3 regions of the Comamonas sp. GB3 AK4-5 genome follow, and region 1 is predicted to be linked to each of the others. Evidence: predicted binding sites of a transcription regulator. Region 1 holds the regulator's gene; each other region holds the start of a gene.
The links. Region 1 encodes HrcA, which represses chaperone genes, less so after heat shock. Its sites were predicted from a motif close to TTAGCACTCNNNNNNNNNGAGTGCTAA; they were not measured.

Region 1 (7,436 bases):
GGCGCGCAAAAAGGCTGTGGGCAGGATCTTGGACCAGGGTGCCGCTGGCGAGCTCCGGGGCGGCAAGGGCTGCGAGCGCGTAGGAGGTCTCGACCAGGGTGTCCTCGGTGACCTTGCGCACGCTGGGCTTGATCTCGACCATGAAGACGCGCAGCACAAAGAAGGCGGCCAGGCCATTGATGACGAAAAAGGCAAAAAACAGTCGCAGGCCCAGGCGCATGGTGAAGCCCGGTTATAGCGGCAGCTGCAGGCTATAGCCCATGCCGCGGTGCGTGGTGATGAAGTCCTGCCCGCTGGCCTGTGTCCTGAGCTTGGCGCGCAGGGTTTTGACATGGGTGTCCACGGTGCGGTCCGTGCTGTCGCTGTCCTGGCCCCAGATGTTTGCCAGCAGGAAATCGCGGCTCAGTATGCGGTCGGGCCGTGCCAGCATGCATGCCAGCAACTGGTATTCACGCCGCGTCAAATCCAGCACCCTGCCTTGCATGCGTATGCGTTGGCCAGGCTCATCCAGCTCGAACCAGGCGGTGCTGGCTGCGGGCGCCTCCTGGCTGGCGGCGGCTTGCAGGCGCTGTACGCGGCGCAGCAGGGCACGGGTGCGCGCGACGAGTTCACGCGGGCTGAAGGGTTTGCTCAGATAGTCGTCTGCGCCCAGTTCCAGGCCCAGCACGCGGTCCATTTCCTCGCCGCGCGCGCTGAGCACCAGAATCGGCGCATGGACGCCGGCCGCGCGCAGCTCGCGGCACCAGTCCAGGCCGTTGCCGTCGGGTAGGCCCACATCGAGCAGCAGGGCATCAAAGCGCCGCGACTTCCACTGTGCATATGCATCGTCCAGCCGCAGGCAATGGCTGGCGGCAATCCCATCACGCGCCAGTGCATAGCAAACGGTGCGGGCTATGGCGGGGTCGTCTTCGACGAGCAGTACCTGGGGACCTTGGGGGCTGGTGGCGGCTTGCATGGCGCTGAGGGCGAGCTTGGATGCGTTATCAAAAAGGGGCTGTTTGCGCAGGTTTTCAGAGTGCTTACATCCCGTCGGAGGAGGGAGTCCAGCAGGCTGGGTTTGCCGGAGCGGGCCAGCGAAGCGTAGCTAGCGCCTAATTTCACCCCACAACGGCCAGACCGCACTTCAGGCGCGGCGCCTTGCCCGCAGGCAGTACGCCTGTACGACCAGGGCGAGCAACAAAGTATGAAGTGCGGTATGGCCGTCTCAAAACGAAGAAGCCAACCAAGCCGCAGAAGGCAGAAGTTCAATGCCGGCGCTGGTCCATTTCGCGGTGACGGCGCAGCGTGGTCCACTGGCCCAGATAGTGATTGGCCAACTGCTCCACCAGATACACCGATCGATGCTGCCCCCCGGTGCAGCCAATGGCCACCGTCACATAGCTGCGGTGGTTCTGGTTGAGCACATCCAGCCAGTGGTCCAGAAACTCGATGATGTGGGCCTGCATGCGCTGCACATCCGGGGACTGGCGCAGATAGTCAATCACCGGCTGGTCCATGCCCGTTAGCGGTCGCAGCTCCAGCTCGTAATAGGGGTTGGGCAGCATGCGCACGTCAAACACATAGTCGGCATCTACCGGCAGGGCATGTTTGAAGCCAAAGGACTGAAAGACCAGCGTCATCTGCCCCGGTGGCACGGAGATCAGGCTTTTCACATAGCTTTGCAGCTGGGCCGAGCGCAGATTGCTGGTGTCGATGACATGCGAGCGTTCGCGCAGCGGTGCCAGCAGTTCATGCTCGGACTCTATGGTTTGCACCAGGGCCAGCCGGGCGCCATCGCTGCTTTCGCTGGACAGCGGGTGGCGGCGGCGGGTTTCGGAAAAACGGCGCACCAGCGTGCCAATGGAGGCATCCAGAAAGATGGAGTGCAGCACCACGCCCTGGGCCTTGAGGGCGTTGAGCTGATCGGGCAGCTGCGGCAGGCCTCGGGGGCTGCGGGCGTCCATGGCCACCGCCACCTTGTGGCCATAGCGGCTGTGATCGAGCTTTGCAAAGTCGCTCAGCAGCTCGGGCGGCAGATTGTCCACGCAGTAGTAGCCGGCGTCTTCCAGCGCATGCAGGGCCACGGATTTGCCGGAGCCGGACATGCCGGTGATGAGCACGAGTTCCAGGGCCATGGCGGTGAATTTCTCCTTGTGGTGGGCCAATAGGGGATGCCGCGGACTGCAGCGTGCGGTCAGGGGCTGCCGGCCTGGGCCAGCATTTCGCGTGCATGGGCCAAGGTGGTGGCAGACAGGCGTTCGCCGCCCAGCATGCGGGCGACTTCCTGTTCTCGCTCAGTATCGCGCACCGGCGTCACCGAGCTGGTGGTGCAGGTCTTGTCGCGCCGTTTGGACACCACGTAGTGCTGGTCGGCGCAGGCAGCGACCTGGGGCAAGTGGGTGACGGCCAGCACCTGGCGGTCGCGGCCCAGGGCCCGCATCAGCTTGCCCACGGTTTCGGCCACGGCGCCACCCACGCCCGAATCCACCTCGTCAAAAATCAGGGTGCCGGCCTGGCCCAGCTGGCTGGTGGTGACGGCAATCGCCAGCGACAGGCGCGAGAGCTCGCCGCCCGAGGCCACCTTGCCAATCGGCCGGGGCGTGGCGCCGGGGTGGCCGGCCACCAGGAATTGCACCGCGTCCATGCCGCTGGCGCTGGGTTCTTCCAGTTTGTCCAGTTGCACGGCAAATCTGCCGCCCTGCATGCCCAGGCCCTGCATGGCCTGGGTGATGGCGCGCGACAGCTTGGGCGCGGCCTTGGTGCGCTGGCGCGAGAGCTCGCGCGCGGCGGCCTGGTAGGCCTCATGGGCTTGCTGTTCACGCTGGCGCAGGCGGGCCACATCCTCCACGGCGTCCAGCTGGCGCAGCTCGTCGCGCCAACCTTGCAGCAGACCGGGCAGTTCTTCGGGTGAGCGCTTGTAGCGGCGCGCTAGTTGCATCCACAGGGTCAGGCGGCCATCCAGTTCGGCCAGGCGCTCGGGGTCCAGCTCGGTGCGGCGCAGATAGCTGTGCAGGCTGTGTCTGGCGTCGCTGACCTGGGCCAGACTGGAAGCCAGAACATCGGCAATCGCTTGAAATTCGGGCTCCAGATGCTCTTGATTTTGCAGCGTGCTGTGGGCGCGGGTCAGCGGGCCGGAGATGCCGGTTTCATCGTCTTCCAGCAGATACAGCGCGCTTTGCGCGGTTTCGAGCAGGCTTTGGGCGTGAGACAGGCGCGTGTGCTGGGTGTTGAGCTCGTCCCATTCCTCTGCGCCGGGGCTCAGCTTGTCCAGCTCGCCAATCTGCCACTGCAGGCGTTCGCGCTCGCGCTGCAGCGTGTCCTGGGCGGCCAGCGCATGTTCCAGCTCCTGGTGGGCACTGCGCCATTGGCTCCAGCAGGTGCGCAGGGCCTGGGTGTCGGTGCCGGCATAGGCGTCTAGCAGGGCGCGCACGGCATCGGGCCGGGTCAGGCTTTGCCAGGCATGCTGGCCGTGTATGTCCAGCAGCAGATCGCCCAGATGGCGTAGCTGGGTGGCCGTGGCGGGTGCGCCATTGATCCAGGCGCGGCTGCGGCCCTGGGTGTCGATCACGCGGCGCAGCAGCAACAGGTCTTCGCGTGCAAAGCCACCTTCTTCCAGCCAGGCTGCCAGGTGGGTGGGGCAGTCGAATTCGGCGGTGATATCGGCCTGGGTCTGGCCCTCGCGAACCACGCCGACATCGGCGCGGCTGCCCAGGACCAGTTGCAGGGCGTCAATCAAGATGGACTTGCCGGCACCGGTCTCGCCAGTGAGCACGGTGAAGCCGGTGTGCAGGTCCAGGTCCAACGACTGCACGATGACAAAGTCGCGCAGCGCAATGCGTCGCAGGGCCATGGTTCAGGTGCCCCCTTCGTTCCAGCCCAGTTTCTTGCGCAGCGTGGCGTAGTAGTTCCAGCCCGTGGGGTGCAAAAAGCGTATGCCATGCTGGGCGCGGCGTACATAGATGCGGTCGCCGTGGCGCAGCGAGGCCAGGGACTGCATGTCAAAATTGGCGCTGATGTCGCGCCCACCCACCACTTCGATCATGACCTCGCCCTGATCGGACAGCACGATGGGGCGGTTGGACAGGGTGTGGGGCGCAATCGGTGCCATCACCCAGGCGCCCACGGAAGGGTGGAGCAGTGGGCCGCCGGCCGAGAGCGCATAGGCTGTGGAGCCCGTGGGGCTGGCCACGATCAGGCCGTCGGCGCGCTGGTTGGAGACAAAGCGCCCGTCGACCTCGACACGCAACTCCACCATGCCCGAGGTGCTGCCGCGGTTGACCACCACATCGTTCATGGCCAGGGCCTCGAACACGCAGGTGTCGCCGCGCATGACGCGGGCTTCGATCAGCGGGCGGGGGTCTTCCTCGTACTCGCCCTCCAGCATGGCCTGCAGCGTGGGCAGCAGGTTTTCATCCATGGGGATGTCGGTGACAAAGCCCAGCCGCCCCTGGTTGATGCCAATCAGCGGCGTGCCATAGCGCGACAGATGCCGGCTGACACCCAGCATGGTGCCGTCGCCTCCCATGACCAGGGCCAGGTCGCAGGCCAGGCCCAGGGCATCCACATCCAGACTGCGGTAGGCTGCGGGCTGACCCATCTGCAAGGCGGTCTCGGCCTCCACAATCACTTCACAGCCCTGGGTGCTTAAAAAGGCGGCAATGTCTTCCAGCGCCTGGCGCGGGCAATCCTGGGGAGTACCTGTCGCAGAAGGGGCGCGGTACTTGCCGATGAGGGCCACATGGCGAAACTTGGACGTCATGAGGGAAATTACATCATTAAAATCATTCCATGCTCGATGAACGTGCCAAGTTGTTGTTGAAAGCGCTGGTCGAGCGCTACATTGCCGACGGCCAGCCGGTCGGTTCGCGTACGCTGTCGCGCGCCTGCGGCCTGGAACTCTCGCCAGCGACCATCCGCAATGTGATGTCCGACCTGGAAGAGTTCGGCCTGATCGTCAGCCCCCACACCTCGGCCGGCCGTGTGCCCACGGCCAAGGGCTATCGCTTGTTTGTGGACACCATGCTCACCGTCAGCCGCGACATGCTGCCGGCGCCCGAGCTGGCACCCGAGCAGCCGCAAAAAGTGATAGCCAACGCGGCGAATATGCTTTCCAGCCTGTCGCAGTTTGTGGGTGTGGTGATGGCGCCACGGCGCAGCTCGGTGTTCAAACACATCGAGTTCGTCAAACTGTCCGAGCGGCGGGTGCTGGTCATCATCGTCTCGCCCGAAGGCGATGTGCAAAACCGCGTCATCTTCACCGACCATGATTTCTCCGGCACCCAACTGCTGGAAGCCTCCAACTACCTGAACGCCCACTACGCGGGCCTGGCCATCGAGCAGGTGCGCGAGCGCCTGCAGACCGAGGTTGAGCGCCTGCGCAGCGAGGTGACCGATCTGATGCAGGCCGCCGTGAACGTCAGCGCAGAGGCCATGAACCCACAGCCGCAGGAGCAGGTCATCATCTCCGGCGAACGCAATCTGCTGGCCGTGAGCGATTTCTCCAGCGATATGGGCAATCTGCGCAAGGCTTTCGATTTGTTCGAGCAGAAAACGCAAATCCTGCGTCTGCTGGACTTTTCCAGCCAGGCCGAAGGCGTGCGCATCTTCATCGGTGGTGAAAGCCAGGTCGTGCCCTTTGAGGAGCTGTCCGTGGTCAGCGCGCCTTATGAGGTTGACGGTCAGATCGTGGGCACCCTGGGCGTGATCGGCCCCACGCGCATGCACTACGACCGGATGATCCAGATTGTGGACATCACCTCCAAGCTGGTCACCAATGCCTTGAACACCCGGCGTTGAGCGTGCGCGCACGCGATCTGATCGCCAGGCGCCGTAAGTGCCCTCTAAGCCGTTACAATGCACGCGCCCTGCCTTGTGCAGGGCTGGCAAGGGGCGTTAGCTCAGTTGGTTAGAGCAGGGGACTCATAATCCCTTGGTCGTCGGTTCAAGTCCGCCACGCCCTACCAATGAATTCAACGGGTTACGAGTAGTCGTAACCCGTTTTTTTTTGTGGTTGTTCCCGCCTTTTCCTAGCCAAAACGTGCAATTGGAACTATGGTGCCGACCTTTCGCGGTTTGAGGGGCGCATGCAGGCCTCTGTAGATGGCGGAAATTGTCCTGTGCTTTTTGTGTGACCACTTACTGCCAATCTTTTGAAAAGTCAAAGAGGAAATTGTTAAATTGTTTTTCTCTTGATATTTTTTTTCTATATTGTTTCTCCTCGTTTCTAAATTAATTGTGGTTTTCTTAGATTAGTATCTGTCTGTGTCTACGCAGAAGCTGTGTTTCACAAGAGCACATCTTTGTAAGCCTTTTAGGGCTTTGGCACTGGATTGAAAAAGTTTTTCAATCCATTTAGTGAAAGAGAAGTTCGACCATGAAAAAATCATTTGTCAGCCTGGCTATCCTTGCCGTCTTTTTTGCAGCTGGCGTTCAAGCAGCTCCCGCAGTGGGTGCTATGGGTGCGATTTCTTTTGAGGGCAGCATCACCGTGGATGCCTGCCAGGTGAGCAGCGGCGGTGCAACCTCTTCGGGTGCAGACATGCTCGTGTCCATGGGGCCGCACTCGGCTGAGACCTTGGGCACGGAAGCCAATCCGGCGATTTCTGCCGGCAAGCTGAGCACCATTGCCAAGAACATCGATCTGAACGTCGAGTGCACCCAGGGCACCAAGGTTTCGCTCTCGTTGAAGCCTTCCAGGGTGGTGGGCAAGGGCGTTGGGGTGAATGGAACGGCACAGGGTGTGCAGATCATGCTGATGAACGGCAGCGATATCCTGGACTTCAGCCAGGGAGATACGGTGACCCTGGGGGCGACCTCGGGCAGCAACATCAGCATTCCGCTGAAGGCCTACTACACCCTGCAAGCTGGTAAGGCAACTTCGGATGCCAAGGCTGGCACGGCGAGTGCTCTGGTGGCCTACACCCTGTCCTACGAGTAACGCAGGTTGACCTTGGTGGAGTATTAAGCTGTTGCCAAGGTTGTATACAAGGCAAGCAATATTTATTGCTTGCCTCTATTTTTTGAAAATAAAATATTATTCAGTAAATTATTTTCAAAGGTTGATATTTTTATTTTTGGATTCAATGGGTTTTAAAATTTTTTCAATTCATACCTGATATCGAAAGGTGTTGATGAGTTGTAAAAACTCACCCGTTTGATATTTATGGTCAATGTCTTTTCGGAATTTCATAATCCGATTTGTGCATAGATACCGCAAGCCACAAGCATTTAAATGCGTTTTCCTATTTTCTATGCCCAGTCAGGATGCCGCTATAGACCCGCTACTGAATAAGTAGCGGGTTTTGCTTTATAGATGCGCGCAAGAGGGGGATTTGAGTGGAGAGCGCTCCGTGGGCTCCGGGTTGCCTGGGGGCTGGGTGCCGTCCATGGTCTGCCAATCGTCGCCCCACAGCTCGCTGGGGTGGGGTGTGCGGTCGGAGCCGTTGCCGCAGCGCAGG
Region 2 (7,436 bases), 230 kb from region 1:
TGACGCAGGAGGGCACGGCCCGGCTGTTCGTGCGCAAGATGCTGCGCGACGGCCCCTTCCCCACGCACATGGAGCCCTGGGAAAGCCCGGTGGAGAACCCCTTCAACAAGAAGATGCGCGGCAATCCTGTGGGCCGCATCTTCCAGGCCGACCTGGAACAGCTGGGCACCAGCGAAGAGTTCCCCTTTGTGGGCACGTCGTACCGCCTGACCGAGCATTTCCACACCTGGACCAAGCACAACACGGTGAATGCCGTGCTGCAGCCCGACTTTTTCGTGGAAATCAGCGAGGAGCTGGCGGCGCTGCGCGGCATCAACAAGGGTGGGCGCGTGCGCGTGTGGAACAAGCGCGGTGAGGTCTGGGCCAAGGCCGTGGTCACCAAGCGCATACGCCCGCTGATTTGCGACGGCAAGGAGGTGCATGTGATCGGCATCCCCATCCACTGGGGCTTCAAGGGTGCGGCCCGCAAGGGCTTTGGTGCCAACAGCCTGACGGTGTTTGCCGGTGAGGCGAATATCGACACGCCCGAGTCCAAGGCCTTTCTCGTCAACATCGAGCCGGCCAGCGCCGAAGACATCAAGAGGTTGACGTCATGAGCTTCCCCCAGGCCCAACAGCCGCGCACCGCGGCCGCCAACCCGCCGGTGCAGCCCATGGCGTCGAATCTGCTGCCCACGGACGTGATCAAGATCTCGGCCACGGACCACGTTCCCACGCCCGAACGCCAGCTGACCAAGGTGGCCAAGCTGATCGACGTGTCCAAGTGCATAGGCTGCAAGGCCTGCCAGTCGGCCTGCATCGAGTGGAACGACACCCACCCGACCATGGAAGAGAACGTGGGCATCTACGAGAACCCGCATGATCTGACGCCGGACATGTTCACGCTGATGCGTTTCACCGAATACCAGAACCCCGGCACCGGGGAGCTGGAATGGCTGATCCGCAAGGACGGCTGCATGCACTGCGAGGAACCGGGCTGCCTGAAGTCCTGCCCCTCGCCGGGCGCCATCGTGCAGTACAGCAATGGCATCGTGGACTTCATCTCCGACAACTGCATTGGCTGCGGCTACTGCGTCAAGGGCTGCCCCTTCAATGTGCCGCGCATTCACAAGACCACCAATGTGTCCAAGAAATGCACGCTGTGCTCGGACCGCGTGGCCATGGGCCAGGGCCCGGCCTGCGCCAAGGCCTGCCCCACACAGTGCATCAGCTTCGGCACCAAGGAGGACATGAAGGCCCTGGCCGCCGAGCGCGTGGAAGACCTGAAGGAGCGCGGCTACGACAATGCCGGCCTCTACGACCCCCAAGGCGTGGGCGGCACCCATGTGATGTATGTGCTGCATCACCGCGACAAGCCTTCGCTGTACGCAGGCCTGCCGGACGACCCCAGGATCTCGCCCACAGTGGCGCTGTGGAAGGGCTCGGCCAAAAAGCTGGGCCTGATCGCTGCGGGCCTGGCCACCGTGGGTGCGGTGCTGCACGGCATTTTTGCCAAGCCCAATGCCGTGACCCCGCACGAGGAGGAAGAGGCCCAAGAGCTGGTGGACGATGTCGACCAGGGCGGCGATGGCTACCCGCATGGACATGGGCACGACCACAGCCATGGCCATGAACAGGCGCACGGCAAGGAGCAATGATGGCCGACCAAACAAAAAACGCTGCAAGCCAGCGCGTCTACTCTGCCAAGGGCGATGAGCTGGCCAGCCGCAAGCCGGTGATGGTGGTGCGCTACCGCGGCATCACCCGCTTCAACCACTGGATCACGGCCGCCTGCATGATCGCCCTGCTGCTCACCGGGGCAGCGTTCTTCCACCCCTCGCTGTTCTGGCTGTCCAAGCTGTTTGGTGGCGGCCAGATGACGCGCTGGATCCACCCCTGGATCGGCGTGCTGCTGTTCTTCAGCTTTCTGGGCCTGTTTTTGCAGATGTGGCACCTCAACCTGCCGCGCCGCGAAGACTTGCAATGGAGCATGCAGATTGGCGATGTGCTCCAGGGCAAGGAAGAAAACCTGCCCGAGCTGGGCAAGTACAACGCCGGGCAAAAAGGCGTGTTCTGGGGCATGAGCGGATTGATCCTGCTGCTCATCGTCACCGGCATCATGATCTGGGAACAGTACTTCCCATTTCTGATCCCCATCCCGCTGCGGCGCATTGCCGTGGTCGCCCATGCGGCGGCGGCCCTGGGCTGCTTCTTCATCTTTGTGGCCCACGTGTATGCTGCCATCTGGACGCGGGGCACCATCCCGGCAATGACGCGCGGCACCGTCACCGGGGGCTGGGCCTTTCGCCACCACCGCAAATGGCTGCGCGAGCTGGCCAAGCGCCCGCATGAGGCGGCGGCGCCTGCTGCTCCACCTCCTGCGACCAAGTCCTCACCCGATTGATTTCGCAGCATCCGCCCAGCGCGGATGCCCGAGCCCCCCCGATTCCCAACGCCGGCCTGCCGGCCTCCCCCCATGGCAGACAGCCCTATCCAACCCGATCCCTCCTTCATCACCGGGGGCATTGCCAAGACCCCGTTCACGCTGCAACAACCGCCCGCGCAATGCTTTACAAGCCGTGCCAGCCGCTTTCACTTTCTGGCCCAAAGCAACGATCTGGCGCCCTATCTGCAGTTTCTCGGCGACCTGGCCGCGCTACAGGCCAGGCTGGTGCAGGCGCTACCGGCGCCAGTGCCCATCAGCAGCGAACGCCTGCAGCAAGCCAAGCAGGCCGGTCTGCCTCCCATAGACCGCACGGCCCTGGCTGATGACGCTCAGCTGCTGGACTGCCTGCACGCCCTGTGCGAGGGAGCCACCAGCATCACCATGCCAGCCGCCGCACGCCAGGCGCTGGACGCCCTGCGCAGCGCCGAAGCCGACGATTTGCGCTGGCTGCTGGCCAATGTGCTGGGCGACGCCATCCCTGAAGATGCGGTGGCTCCCCACCTGTTTGCCGCGGCTGCAGTGCAGCTGCACCTGGCGCGCCTGGCCACCAGCCTGTCCGCCGAGGCGCTGCAGCCCGTGGCCACCGGCGTCTGCCCGGCCTGCGGCGGCCTGCCCGTAACATCCTCCGTCATCGGCCTGCGCGATATCGAGAACGTGCGCTATGCCAGCTGCAACTGCTGCGCCACGCAGTGGAACGAGGTGCGCATCCAATGCCTGTGCTGCGGTTCCACCAAGGGCATCAGCTACCGCAGCGCCGGTACCGACGACGCCACGGTCAAGGCCGAGGTCTGCAAGGAATGCGGCCATTGGACCAAGCTGCTCTACCAGGTACGCAACCCCAGCCTGGAACCCGTGGCCGACGATGTGGGCAGCCTGGGCCTGGACCTGCTGATGCGCAGCGAAACCCCGTATCGGCGCGGCGGGCTCAATCCCTATCTGCTGGGGTACTGAGCGGAAACCATCCTGCCTCGGCCCCATGGGCCTGGCGGATGGCCTGTAACAGGCCTGGGGTTTAGCGAAATCTGTTACACCCTTATCGCGTGATGTGGACGGAACTTCTCGTTTAGCACTCGGTCATAGAGAGTGCTAACATGAACCGATGGAAGAAAGGATGAAAGCAATGACTACACAGACGAGCAACCTTACGGCTGCAACGGCTTTGGCGCCTGCAAATCCTTGGGCTCTGGTGCCGCCACTGGGCAACCTGGATGCCTATATCTCCGCGGTCAACCACCTGCCCATGCTCACCCAAGAGGAAGAGCAGGACTACGCACGCAAGCTCAAAGAACAAAACGATCTGGATGCCGCTGGGCGTCTGATCATGTCCCACCTGCGCCTGGTGGTGTCCATCTCGCGCCAGTACCTGGGCTATGGCCTGCCCCACAGCGACCTGATCCAGGAAGGCAATGTGGGCCTGATGAAGGCGGTCAAGCGTTTTGACCCCGACCAGAACGTGCGCCTGGTGAGCTACGCCATGCACTGGATCAAGGCCGAGATCCACGAATACATTCTGAAGAACTGGCGCATGGTGAAGGTGGCCACCACCAAGGCCCAGCGCAAGCTGTTCTTCAACCTGCGCTCCATGAAGCAGGAGCTCAAGGCCGACGCCGCCATGGAAGGGGGCGAAGCCGCCTTCCGCGACACGCTGACCGCGCAAGAGATCGACGCCATGGCCGCGCGCCTGAACGTCAAGCGCGAGGAAGTCATCGAGATGGAAACCCGGCTTTCGGGCGGTGACGTGCTGCTGGACCCTTCGCCCAGCGACGATGACGACAAGGCTTTTGGCCCCATCGCCTATCTGGCCGATGCCGCCCACGAGCCCACCTCCATGATCGAGTCGCAGCAGCGCGATGTGCTGGCCACCGACGGCATTGCCCAGGCGCTGGAAGCGCTGGACGCCCGCAGCCGCCACATTGTGGAAGAGCGCTGGCTGAAGGTGAACGATGACGGCTCGGGCGGCATGACGCTGCATGAGCTGGCCGCCGTGTACGGTGTGAGCGCCGAACGCATCCGCCAGATTGAAGTGGCGGCCATGAAGAAGATGAAGAAGGCCCTCACCGAGTTTGCCTAAGAAGCTGCTTGACCACCGGCCTTGGACCGCACAAACCTGCAAACAGCCGCCCGACAAGGCTGCCAAGTTGCAGACGAAAACCCGGATAATTTCCGGGTTTTTTTATGCTTTGCTACAGACACCACACGCTGAGGCAGCTATCAATTTTGTATCTGGAGTTGCCATGAGCGCATCCCCCTACCGCACCCTGTGCCGCCGCAGCCTGCTGAGTCTGGCCAGCGCCACCGCCCTGGGCCTTGGCCTACCGGCGCAGGCTGAGAGCCCCAGCTGGCCCAACAAGCCCCTGCGCCTGATCGTGGGCTTTCCGGCCGGCTCCTCGCCGGACCTGACGGCCCGCGCCCTGGCCGAACCGCTGGAAAAAGCCCTGGGCCAGACCATCATTGTGGAAAACAAGGTGGGCGCGGGCGGGAACATTGCCGGTGAAACCGTGGCCAAGGCCACAGACGGCCACACCTTCAGCGTGATGATCAACGGCAATATGACGATTGCCAAGCTGCTGAACCCGGCCGTGCGCTATGACCCGGTCAAGGACTTGCAGCCCGTCAGCCTCATCGGCGTGGCCCCGCTGGTGCTGGTGGCGCCCGCCATCTCCCTGGAGGGCAAGGCCTTTTTTGCCGCAGGCGCCAAGGCCGGCAACCAGTGGAGCTATGGCTCACCCGGCGTGGGCACGGTGGGTCATCTGGGCATGGAGCTGCTCAAGAGCCGCTCTGCCCTCAAGCCCGTGCACATTCCCTATGCCGGCTACCCCCAGGTGTTCAACGCCATCCAGGGCGGCGATCTGCAGCTGTCCATGCTGCCGCCGGCACTGGCCATGGCACAGATTCAAGCCGGCAAGCTGCGTGGCATTGGCGTCACCTCGGTCGCGCGCAGCCCGCTGGCACCCGGCCTGCCCAGCCTCAAGGAGCTGGGCGTGCAGAACTTTGACCTGGAAATCTGGAACGCCGTGGCCGCCCCCAAGGCCATGCCGCGCGAGCATGTGGAGCAACTGGCCGTCGCCGTCAGCGCCATCGTGCGTACGCCGGAGATGCGGGCCAAGCTGGCACTCCAGGGCTGGCAGGTGGTGGGCAGCAGCCCCGAAGGCCTGGCCAACCGCATTCAGCAGGATGTGCAGGCCCTGGGCAGCATCATCCGCGAGCAAGGCATTCGCGCGCAGTAAACCGGCTGCAGCGGGGTGGGCCAGCGGCGGATCGCCTCACTCCACCATGGCCTGCGGTGCCGGTGAGCGCCGCGGTGCCAGGCCTGCTGGAGCCAGGGCAGGTGGCTGGAACGCTGGCGGCGCAAGCCCTGCCTGTGCAATACCGGCTGCGCCTTCCTCCCTGTGCAGCGCCTGCCGCTGGCGTGGAATGAACACGCCGGCCGCACCGTGCAAACGCTGGGCCTGCAGGGCCAGCACATCGCTGAGCTGGGCGCTTTCCTGGGCCATGGAGCGGTTTTGATCGCTCAGACCACGCAGATGGGCCACCGCGTCGCTGATCTGCGCACTGCCGGCCGCCTGCACCTGGGTGTGCTCCTGGATGCTGGCCATGGTGTGGGCCAGCCCCTCTATGCCCTCCACCACCGAATGCATGGTGATGCGTGCAGTCTCCGCGGCCGCATGGCCTTTTTCCACCTGCTGGCGCGAGCCCTGAATCAGCTGCTTGATGTCGCGCGCCGCCTGGGCACTTTGCTGTGAAAGCTGGCGCACCTCGGCCGCCACCACCGCAAAGCCCTTGCCATGCTCGCCCGCGCGGGCGGCCTCCACGGCGGCATTGAGCGCCAGCAGATTGGTCTGAAAGGCGATGCCATCGATCAGCCCCACAATGTCGCCCACCTTGCGGCTTGCGGCGTCTATGCCCGCCATGGACTGCACCAGCTGGTCCACGCTGCTTTGCCCCTGCATCACGCCTTGCACGCCGTCCTGCGCCTGCAGCATGGCAGATTCGGCCTGGGTCTGCGTGCTGCTGATGGTCTGACCCAGGGACGCCAGCGCAGCGGCGGCCTGCTCCAGCTCGCTGGAGGCCTGCTGGGTGCGCAAGGCCAGCTGCACATTGCCGGCCTGCAATTGCTGGGCGCAGACGCTGACCTGCTCGGCCTTGCCTTCGATGTCCCCCACCAGCGAGCGCATGTTCAGCCCGGCCTGCTCCACGCTGCGCATCAGGCTGCCCACTTCATCGCGCCGCTCCAGAAACAGCGACTGGGCACTGTCCCCACTGGCCACCTGCCGTGCCTGGCGCAGCACGGCGTGCAGCGGCCAGACCAGGCGGCGCCCCACCCACAGCAGGCCGGTGAAGGCACACAGCATCCAGCACAAGGCCATGGCCCCCAGCGTGCGGGGCTCCAGGCCCCAGGCCGCCGCCCCCACCAGGGCCAGGGCGCACAGCAACAACAGGGCAGCCCCCGCATAGAGCTTGGTGGACATGGGCACAAAGTGCAGCAGACTCCACCACGCACGCCAGCCCTTGGGAAAAACAAAGCCACGCCGTACCTGCAGGTGCTGCGCGCCGCTGTTGAGCAGGTCGTAAAGCGACTGCTGTGCCTGGGTTTCCTGGGCCGAGGGCTTGGTACGCACCGACAGATAGCCAATGGTCTTGCCCCCTGCCTGGATGGGGCTGGCATTGGCCCGAACCCAGTAGAAGTCACCGTTTTTGCAGCGGTTCTTGACCACGGCGGTCCAGCTGGCGCCCTGCTTCAAGGTGTTCCACATGTCCTCGAACAACACCGCCGGTGTCTCTGGGTGGCGGATGATGTTGTGGGGCTGCAGATGCAGCTCTTCGTAGTCGTAGCCGCAAATCTTCAAGAAAGCATCATTGGCATAGATGATCTTGCCCTTGAGGTCCGTGGCCGACAGCAAGGTGGCGTCATCTTGCAGCTGGAGTTCAGTCGTGGTGACAGGCAGGTTGCGCCGCATGGAGGCTCCCGGTGACTTGCACAATGCGTGCGCGCCACTGAGAGTCTGTGGACA
Region 3 (7,436 bases), 170 kb from region 1:
CGGTCACGCTGGTGGTCGCTGCGCGTGGGCGCAGGGGCCTCGGCAAAGCGCCTGCCCCGGGTTTGCGCCGGGTCACATGCCCAGGGGGCCAGTCCTTGCATCGCCATCCACCACTCCTTTTCAAGCATCAAAACCGCCTGGTATGCAGCATCGACAAGCTACGGCAGCTATGGTTTTAAGGAATCCACACGCCACCTACAGCGCATAAAACCGACGCAGCCCAGGTCAGGGCACCGCGCAAGGGCCTACGCCGGCCGCGCAGCGGCACAGGGGGTACTTCTTATTTACCCACAGCAACGGTCAATCACCTGCCGCACCAGCGCATCAGGTGCGCTGCGCATTACAGCCTTGCCGGGGCCATCAATCAGCACAAAGCGGATCTCGCCGGCCTCGGCTTTCTTGTCCACGCGCATATGTTCCAGATAGGCGCCAGCATTGTCTTTGGCATCCAGCATGGCGCCCTTGGTGGGCAGGCCGGCACGCTCGATCAAGCGGGTCAGGCGTGCGACAAAGGCGGCATCCACCAGGCCCAGTTCCTGCGACAAATGCGCCGCCATCACCATGCCGGCGCCCACGCCCTCGCCATGCAGCCAGACGCCGTAGCCCATGCCGGCTTCAATGGCGTGGCCAAAGGTGTGGCCGAAGTTGAGCACGGCGCGCAGGCCGGCTTCTTTTTCGTCCTGGCTGACCACCCAGGCCTTGATCTCCACGCTGCGCTTGACGGCCTGGGCCATGGCCTGGCGGTCACCGGAACGCAGCAGGTCGATATTGGCTTCCAGCCAGTCAAAGAACGCCATATCGGCGATGGGACCGTATTTGATGACCTCGGCCAGGCCGGCAGAGAGCTCGCGCACGGGCAAGGTGTCCAGCGATGCCAGGTCGCACAGCACCAGCTGCGGCTGGTAGAAGGCGCCGATCATGTTTTTGCCCAGCGGGTGGTTGATGGCGGTCTTGCCGCCCACGCTGGAATCCACCTGGGACAGCAGCGTGGTGGGCAGCTGCACAAAGGGTACGCCGCGCATATAGCTGGCGGCGGCAAAGCCCGTCATATCGCCAATCACGCCACCGCCCAGGGCAAACAGCAAGGTCTTGCGATCACAGCCCTGCTGCAGCAGGCCATCAAAAATCAAGTTCAGGGTCTGCCAGTCTTTGTGGGCCTCGCCATCGGGCAGTTCCACCACATGCACTTGCGCGTACTGCGCGGCCAGCGCGGTGCGCACCTGCTGCAGATACAGCGGCGCCACCGTGGTGTTGGTGACGATCAAAGCGCTGCGTGCCTTGGGCAGGCCCTGGTAGGTGGAGGTCTCGCCCAGCAGGCCGGCCCCGATGCGAATGGGATAGCTGCGCTCGCCCAGGTCAATGTGCACGGTGGCGTGGTCGGCGGTATGGGCAATAAAGGGGGCAAGCGGGGCAGCGGTGGTCATGCGGGAATGTGGACGGAATGGGGGGCGTCAATGCAAAAAATCTCGCCCCAAGTGTAGGGCAGACATACGAAAAAACCCGCAGGCCTTGCGGGCTGCGGGTTTTGGACTGTGGCGGGCAGCAGCGCGGGGCCGCTGCCGTCACGGCGGGTATTACATACCCATGCCGCCCATGCCACCCATACCGCCCATGTCGGGCATGGCTGCAGCGCCTTCAGCCTTGGGGCTTTCGGCAATCATGCACTCGGTGGTCAGCAGCAGCGAAGCCACGGAAGCGGCGTTTTGCAGGGCCGTACGGGTCACCTTGGTGGGGTCCAGAATGCCCATTTCCAGCATGTCGCCATAGCTGTCGTTGGCAGCGTTGAAGCCGTAGTTGCCCTTGCCATTCAGCACGGCATTCACCACCACCGAAGGCTCGCCACCGGCGTTGGCCACGATTTCACGCAGAGGGGCTTCGATGGCCTTCAGGATCAGCTTGATGCCAGCGTCTTGCTCGGCATTGCCGGTCTTGAGCTCGCCCACGGCTTGCTTGGCGCGCAGCAGGGCCACGCCACCACCGGCCACAATGCCTTCTTCCACAGCAGCGCGGGTAGCGTGCAGGGCGTCTTCCACGCGGGCCTTCTTTTCCTTCATCTCGACTTCGGTGGCAGCGCCAACCTTGATCACGGCCACGCCGCCGGCCAGCTTGGCCACGCGCTCTTGCAGCTTTTCGCGGTCGTAGTCGGAAGTGGCTTCTTCGATCTGGATGCGGATTTGCTTGACGCGGGCTTCGATTTCGTCAGCCTTGCCAGCACCGTCGATGATGGTGGTGTTTTCCTTGCCGATTTCGACGCGGGCAGCTTGGCCCAGGTCTTCCAGCGTGACCTTGTCCAGTGCCAGGCCCACTTCTTCAGCGATGACCTTGCCGCCAGTCAGGATGGCGATGTCTTCCAGCATGGCCTTGCGGCGGTCGCCGAAGCCAGGAGCCTTCACAGCCACAACCTTCAGGATGCCGCGGATGGTGTTGACCACCAGGGTCGCCAGGGCTTCGCCTTCGACGTCTTCTGCAATGATCAGCAGAGGACGGCCGGCCTTGGCCACGGCTTCCAGCGTGGGCAGCAGGTCGCGGATGTTGCTGATCTTCTTGTCGAACAACAGCACGAAGGGGTTGTCCAGCAGGGCAACTTGCTTTTCGGGGTTGTTGATGAAGTAGGGCGACAGGTAGCCGCGGTCGAACTGCATGCCTTCAACGACGTCGAGTTCGTTGGCCAGCGACTTGCCTTCTTCCACGGTGATCACGCCTTCCTTGCCGACCTTGTCCATGGCTTCGGCAATGATGCTGCCCACGGATTCATCGGAGTTGGCGGAGATCGAACCGACTTGGGCGATTTCCTTGGAAGTGGTGGTGGCCTTGGATTGCTTCTTCAGCTCTTCCACCAGAGCGGCGACAGCCTTGTCGATGCCGCGCTTCAGGTCCATGGGGTTCAGGCCGGCGGCCACGTACTTGGTGCCTTCGTGCACGATGGCCTGGGCCAGCACGGTAGCGGTCGTGGTGCCGTCACCAGCGATGTCGTTGGTCTTGGAAGCCACTTCCTTCACGAGCTGGGCGCCCATGTTCTGCAGCTTGTCCTTGAGTTCGATTTCCTTGGCCACGGACACACCGTCCTTGGTCACGGTGGGGGCGCCGAACGAGCGATCCAGCACCACGTTGCGACCCTTGGGGCCGAGGGTGACCTTGACCGCGTTGGCCAGGATGTTCACGCCTTCCACCATGCGGGCACGGGCTTCACCACCGAAAACTACGTCTTTTGCTGCCATGTTTGGCTCCTAAATCTGGTTCAAAACAGCTTGTAGCGCATATGTAGTAAGCACTAGAAGCTATGAATTTGAGAGTTATCCGAGATACGCGAAATGCTTGTCGGAAAAGAAAGCGTCGCGAGCGGGTGTCAGGCTAGGCGCAGCGCGCACAGGAACCGGAACGTACTGTGGTACGTGAGGATTCCGAGCACGGTGCAACAACGCCTGGCGCTCGCGCAGCAGCTTTATTTTTCGACAACGGCGAACAGGTCGTCTTCCTTCATCACCAGCAACTCATCGCCATCGACCTTCACGGTCTGGCCCGAGTACTTGCCGAACAACACGCGGTCGCCGACCTTCACGTTCAGAGCAATCTGCTCGCCCTTGTCGTTGCGCTTGCCGGGACCCACAGCCAGCACTTCGCCTTGGTCAGGCTTCTCGGCGGCGTTGTCAGGGATATAAATGCCCGAAGCGGTCTTGGTTTCGTTCTCAAGACGCTTGACGATCACGCGGTCGTGCAGAGGACGCAGATTCATTCATTTCTCCTAGATATCAACACAGTGGTTATGTCCGTTCCGCCCCGTACCAAGACAGAGCGGATGAGCTGAGGGAGGCTTGTTAGCACTCAACCCCTACGAGTGCTAATAATAAGGGATAAAACGGCACTTTCAAGAGGCGGGGAATTCCAGAGCTGCTACGGAAAGTCACGGCAGTTTCGTTTTTTCCGCGGGCAGGGCCGACCAGGCCCCCGCCAGAGTGACACCGGGTGCTATCGCCCCGGCTCGATGGAGGCACCCAAGCGAGAAGGCTGCATTCAAGCGCAGCGCAGACAAAGCTCTGGGCTTTACATCACGATTCCCTCATCCCAGGCACCTGAACGAACCTTTCTCGACCCGCTTTTCATCATGGTAATAGCAATCATTTTTATTGACCGACGGTCGGTCGGTGAATATGATGCGACTCTCTTTTTGAAAACACTTCATGCACCAGAGCCGCAATGCATCGCTACGCCCGTCTTTCTCATCACACACCGCCGGTTAACCGCTCGCCTCGATACAGCGCCATCGCGACCCTGCTCATGTTGCTTGGGTCTGCACAAGTGCATGCCGCAGACGACACAGCCGCCCACAGCACGGCGGCAGGCGCGCCCTCCGCACTCCCAACCGTCACAGTGACCGGAGGGTCGTCCGCAGACCAGGACAATGGAGCCGTGCATGGCTATGTGGCCGAGCAGTCCACCGCGGGTAGCAAGACCGACACGCCTATTCTGGAAACACCGCAGTCGATCTCGGTGGTGACGCGCGAGCAGATGGAAGTGCTGCAGCCGCTGACCAGCAGCGAAGCACTGCGCTACACGGGTGGCGCCGTCAGTGAGAAATACGGCGGCTTTGGCGGCCAGCTGGATCTGACGCGCATCCGCGGCTTCGATGCCGATTACTACCTGGATGGGCTGCGCATCATCAGCAATGTCTCGACATGGACGCCGCAGATTGATCCCTATTCACTGGAGCGCATCGAGGTGTTGCGAGGCCCATCTGCAGCGCTTTATGGCCAAGGCACAGGCGGTGGCATCGTGAACCAGGTCAGCCGCCGCCCGCAGGCCGAGGCCTCGAACGAGGTGGTGATGCAGCTCGGCAATTTCGGGCGCCGCATGGTCGGCATAGATACCACCGGCCCAGCCAATGCCGACGGTACCTTGCTCTACCGCTTCACTGCGACAGGCCTGGACTCTGAAGGGCAGGTCGAGGACGTAAGGCACAAGCGCATCTACCTCGCACCGGCGCTGACCTGGCGCCCGAACGCGGCAACGTCCTGGACGCTGCTGGCCACCCACTCACGCGAGCCCGAAATCCCGGACTACAACAGCCTGCCCGCTGCAGCCGTGGGCCTGGACAACAGCCCTTTCCCGAAAATCAACCTCCGGCGCAATTACACCGACATGGGTTTTCAGGATTCGAGCCGCAAGCAGAACTCGATCAGCTCGCTGTTCGAGCACCAGTTCGGCAATGGCTGGAAGTTCACCAGCAATTCCCGCTACATGTACATCAACTCGGACATCCAGCGCACATCCATTTATGCGTACGAGAACCGTGGCGGGCATTTGTGGCTGCAGGGCACCTATGGGCTGGCGCCGGCCAGCTCCAATACCTTCGCCACGGACAACCACGTCACCAAGAGCATCGACCTGGGCAGCACCCGCCACACCTTGCTGGCGGGCATGGATTACGCAAGAGGCTCCATGCGCAGCGATTCCTATCGCATGGACCCGGTGGCCTTTGACCCCTATGACCCGACCAATTACCGCCCCATTGCGGTGCCGGACTTCAGCAGCAGCATGGCCACGACGCCGTACAACGTGCGCCAGCAGTTCGACCGTATCGGCATTTATGCCCAGGATCAGATGGCCTATGAGCGCTGGCGCCTGACCCTCAATGCCCGCCACGACTGGTCCAAGACCGACGACCAGTCCCGCAGCTACTCGCCCAAGTGGAACTACAGCCAGCAAAAAGACAATAAGTGGAGTGGCCGCGTGGGGCTGAACTATGTGTTTGACAACGGCGTGGCGCCCTACCTGAGTTACGCCACCTCGTTCGACCCCGTGCTGGGCAACGACTTCCATGGCCGAGCCTTTGCGCCCACCGAGACCAAGCAGTACGAAGCCGGTGTGAAATACCACCCGGCCGGCTCCAAGACCTTGCTCTCGGCAGCCGTGTTCCAGATCAACCAGACCAACGTCAAGACGGCGGATACGCGCAATCTGGGCTTTTGGACACAGTCCGGCGAAGTGCGCTCACGCGGGCTGGATCTGCAGGCCAGTGCGGAAATCGTCCGCAATCTGAACTTGCTGGCGAGCTATTCCTATCTCGAGAATGTGCTGGTCAGCGATGCCAACTACCAGGGGAAAAGCCAGGCCCAGACACCCAGAAACAGCGGCTCCTTATGGCTGGACTACCGCATTGCATCGGGCTGGCTGAGCGGCCTGCGCGTGGGTGCCGGCGCCCGCTACCTGGGCAGCAGCTTCGGCAACCCGATGAACACCTTCACCGTGCCCTCGGCCACGCTCGTTGATCTGGCCCTGAGCTACGACCTGGGACGCCTCAGCCGTGACCTCCATGGCGCATCGCTTGCCGTCAATGTCAGCAATCTGGGCAACAAACAGTACATCGCCAGCTGCGGCTCGCAGTCGTCCTGCTTCATCGGACAAGACCGCACGATCACGGCCACCGCCAGGTTCCGCTGGTGATGCCGGGCACCCGCAATCTCCGCAGGGTGCTGCTGCAAGGCGCATGGGCTGCGGGGCTGACCACTCTGGCCGGCGTTGCGCCTGCGCACGCTGGCGAACAGATAGCCAGCGTGACCGACATCACCGGCAGGGTGTTGAAGCTCCGCACGCCCGCACGGCGTGTGGTGCTGGGCGACGGGCCACTCGCGTATGTGGTGGCACTGCTTGGCAACAGCGATCCCTTCGGCTCCGTGGTGGGCTGGGGGGACAACTTCCGCTCTGCCGACCTGGGCGGCTATATGGCGTATCGCCAGAAATTCCCCGCCATCGACCGCATACCAACCTTTCGGGGCTCGACCGTGGGTGCCATCGATATCGAGCTGGCGATTTCGTTGGAGCCCGATGTGGTGGTCCTCAATCTGAGCTCCAGGTCGGCAGCGGAGTCCTCCGGTCTGCTGGTGCGACTGTCGCAGGTGGGCGTTCCGGTGGTCTTCGTCGACTTCCGCACCCGCATGTTCGAGAACACCACGCGCAGCATCGAAATCATGGGGCAGATCATGGGTCGCCCGGACCGGGCCGCGGACTTTTTGCGCTTTCGGCATGCACAAACGCTGCGCGTCACACAGCGGCTGCAAAACCTGGGGCACAGGCCCCTGGTGATGCTGGAAAGAGCGGCCGGGCTTTATGACGATTGCTGTCTTTCCTATGGGAATGGGAATTTCGGTGAGCTCGTGGCCGCAGCAGGTGGAACCAACCTGGGTAGCCAGGTGCTGCACGGGACCTTCGGCACGCTGCATCCCGAGCAAGTGATTGCAGCCGACCCGGATGTGATCTTGGTCACCGGCGCCAACTGGAAGCTGTATTCGCCCGTGGGCGACTGGGTGGATCTGGGCCCCGGCTCTGACCCCGCCGCAGGCCTGGCCAGCCTGCGGCGCCTGATGAACAGACCGGCCTATCGCTCGCTGCGCGCCGTGAAAGCAGGGCGGATCCACGCCATCTGGCATCCGTTTTACGAC

Region 2: a site for HrcA is predicted at 3,488-3,514, ahead of rpoH (RNA polymerase sigma factor RpoH). Genes of this name have one in related genera too.
Region 3: a site for HrcA is predicted at 3,816-3,842, ahead of groES (co-chaperone GroES). Genes of this name have one in related genera too.

What each region holds. Positions count from the first base shown of each region.
Region 1 is NZ_CP166730.1:1,033,636-1,041,071, forward strand. Features, by position in the region: gene creC (two-component system sensor histidine kinase CreC) at 1-220, opposite strand, end outside; gene creB (two-component system response regulator CreB) at 233-955, opposite strand; gene rapZ (RNase adapter RapZ) at 1,245-2,114, opposite strand; gene recN (DNA repair protein RecN) at 2,174-3,829, opposite strand; gene ACA027_RS04545 (NAD kinase) at 3,833-4,738, opposite strand; gene hrcA (heat-inducible transcriptional repressor HrcA) at 4,768-5,775, shown strand; tRNA gene ACA027_RS04555 (tRNA-Ile) at 5,866-5,942, shown strand; gene ACA027_RS04560 (fimbrial protein) at 6,434-6,916, shown strand; gene ACA027_RS04565 (DUF3079 domain-containing protein) at 7,286-7,436, opposite strand, start outside.
Region 2 is NZ_CP166730.1:1,260,191-1,267,626, reverse strand. Features, by position in the region: gene fdnG (formate dehydrogenase-N subunit alpha) at 1-596, shown strand, start outside; gene fdxH (formate dehydrogenase subunit beta) at 653-1,636, shown strand; gene ACA027_RS05630 (formate dehydrogenase subunit gamma) at 1,717-2,382, shown strand; gene fdhE (formate dehydrogenase accessory protein FdhE) at 2,455-3,375, shown strand; gene rpoH (RNA polymerase sigma factor RpoH) at 3,545-4,495, shown strand; gene ACA027_RS05615 (Bug family tripartite tricarboxylate transporter substrate binding protein) at 4,659-5,651, shown strand; gene ACA027_RS05610 (methyl-accepting chemotaxis protein) at 5,688-7,382, opposite strand.
Region 3 is NZ_CP166730.1:867,588-875,023, reverse strand. Features, by position in the region: gene ACA027_RS03770 (deoxyguanosinetriphosphate triphosphohydrolase) at 1-107, opposite strand, end outside; gene aroB (3-dehydroquinate synthase) at 285-1,424, opposite strand; gene groL (chaperonin GroEL) at 1,575-3,218, opposite strand; gene groES (co-chaperone GroES) at 3,443-3,733, opposite strand; gene ACA027_RS03750 (TonB-dependent siderophore receptor) at 4,408-6,441, shown strand; gene ACA027_RS03745 (ABC transporter substrate-binding protein) at 6,552-7,436, shown strand, end outside.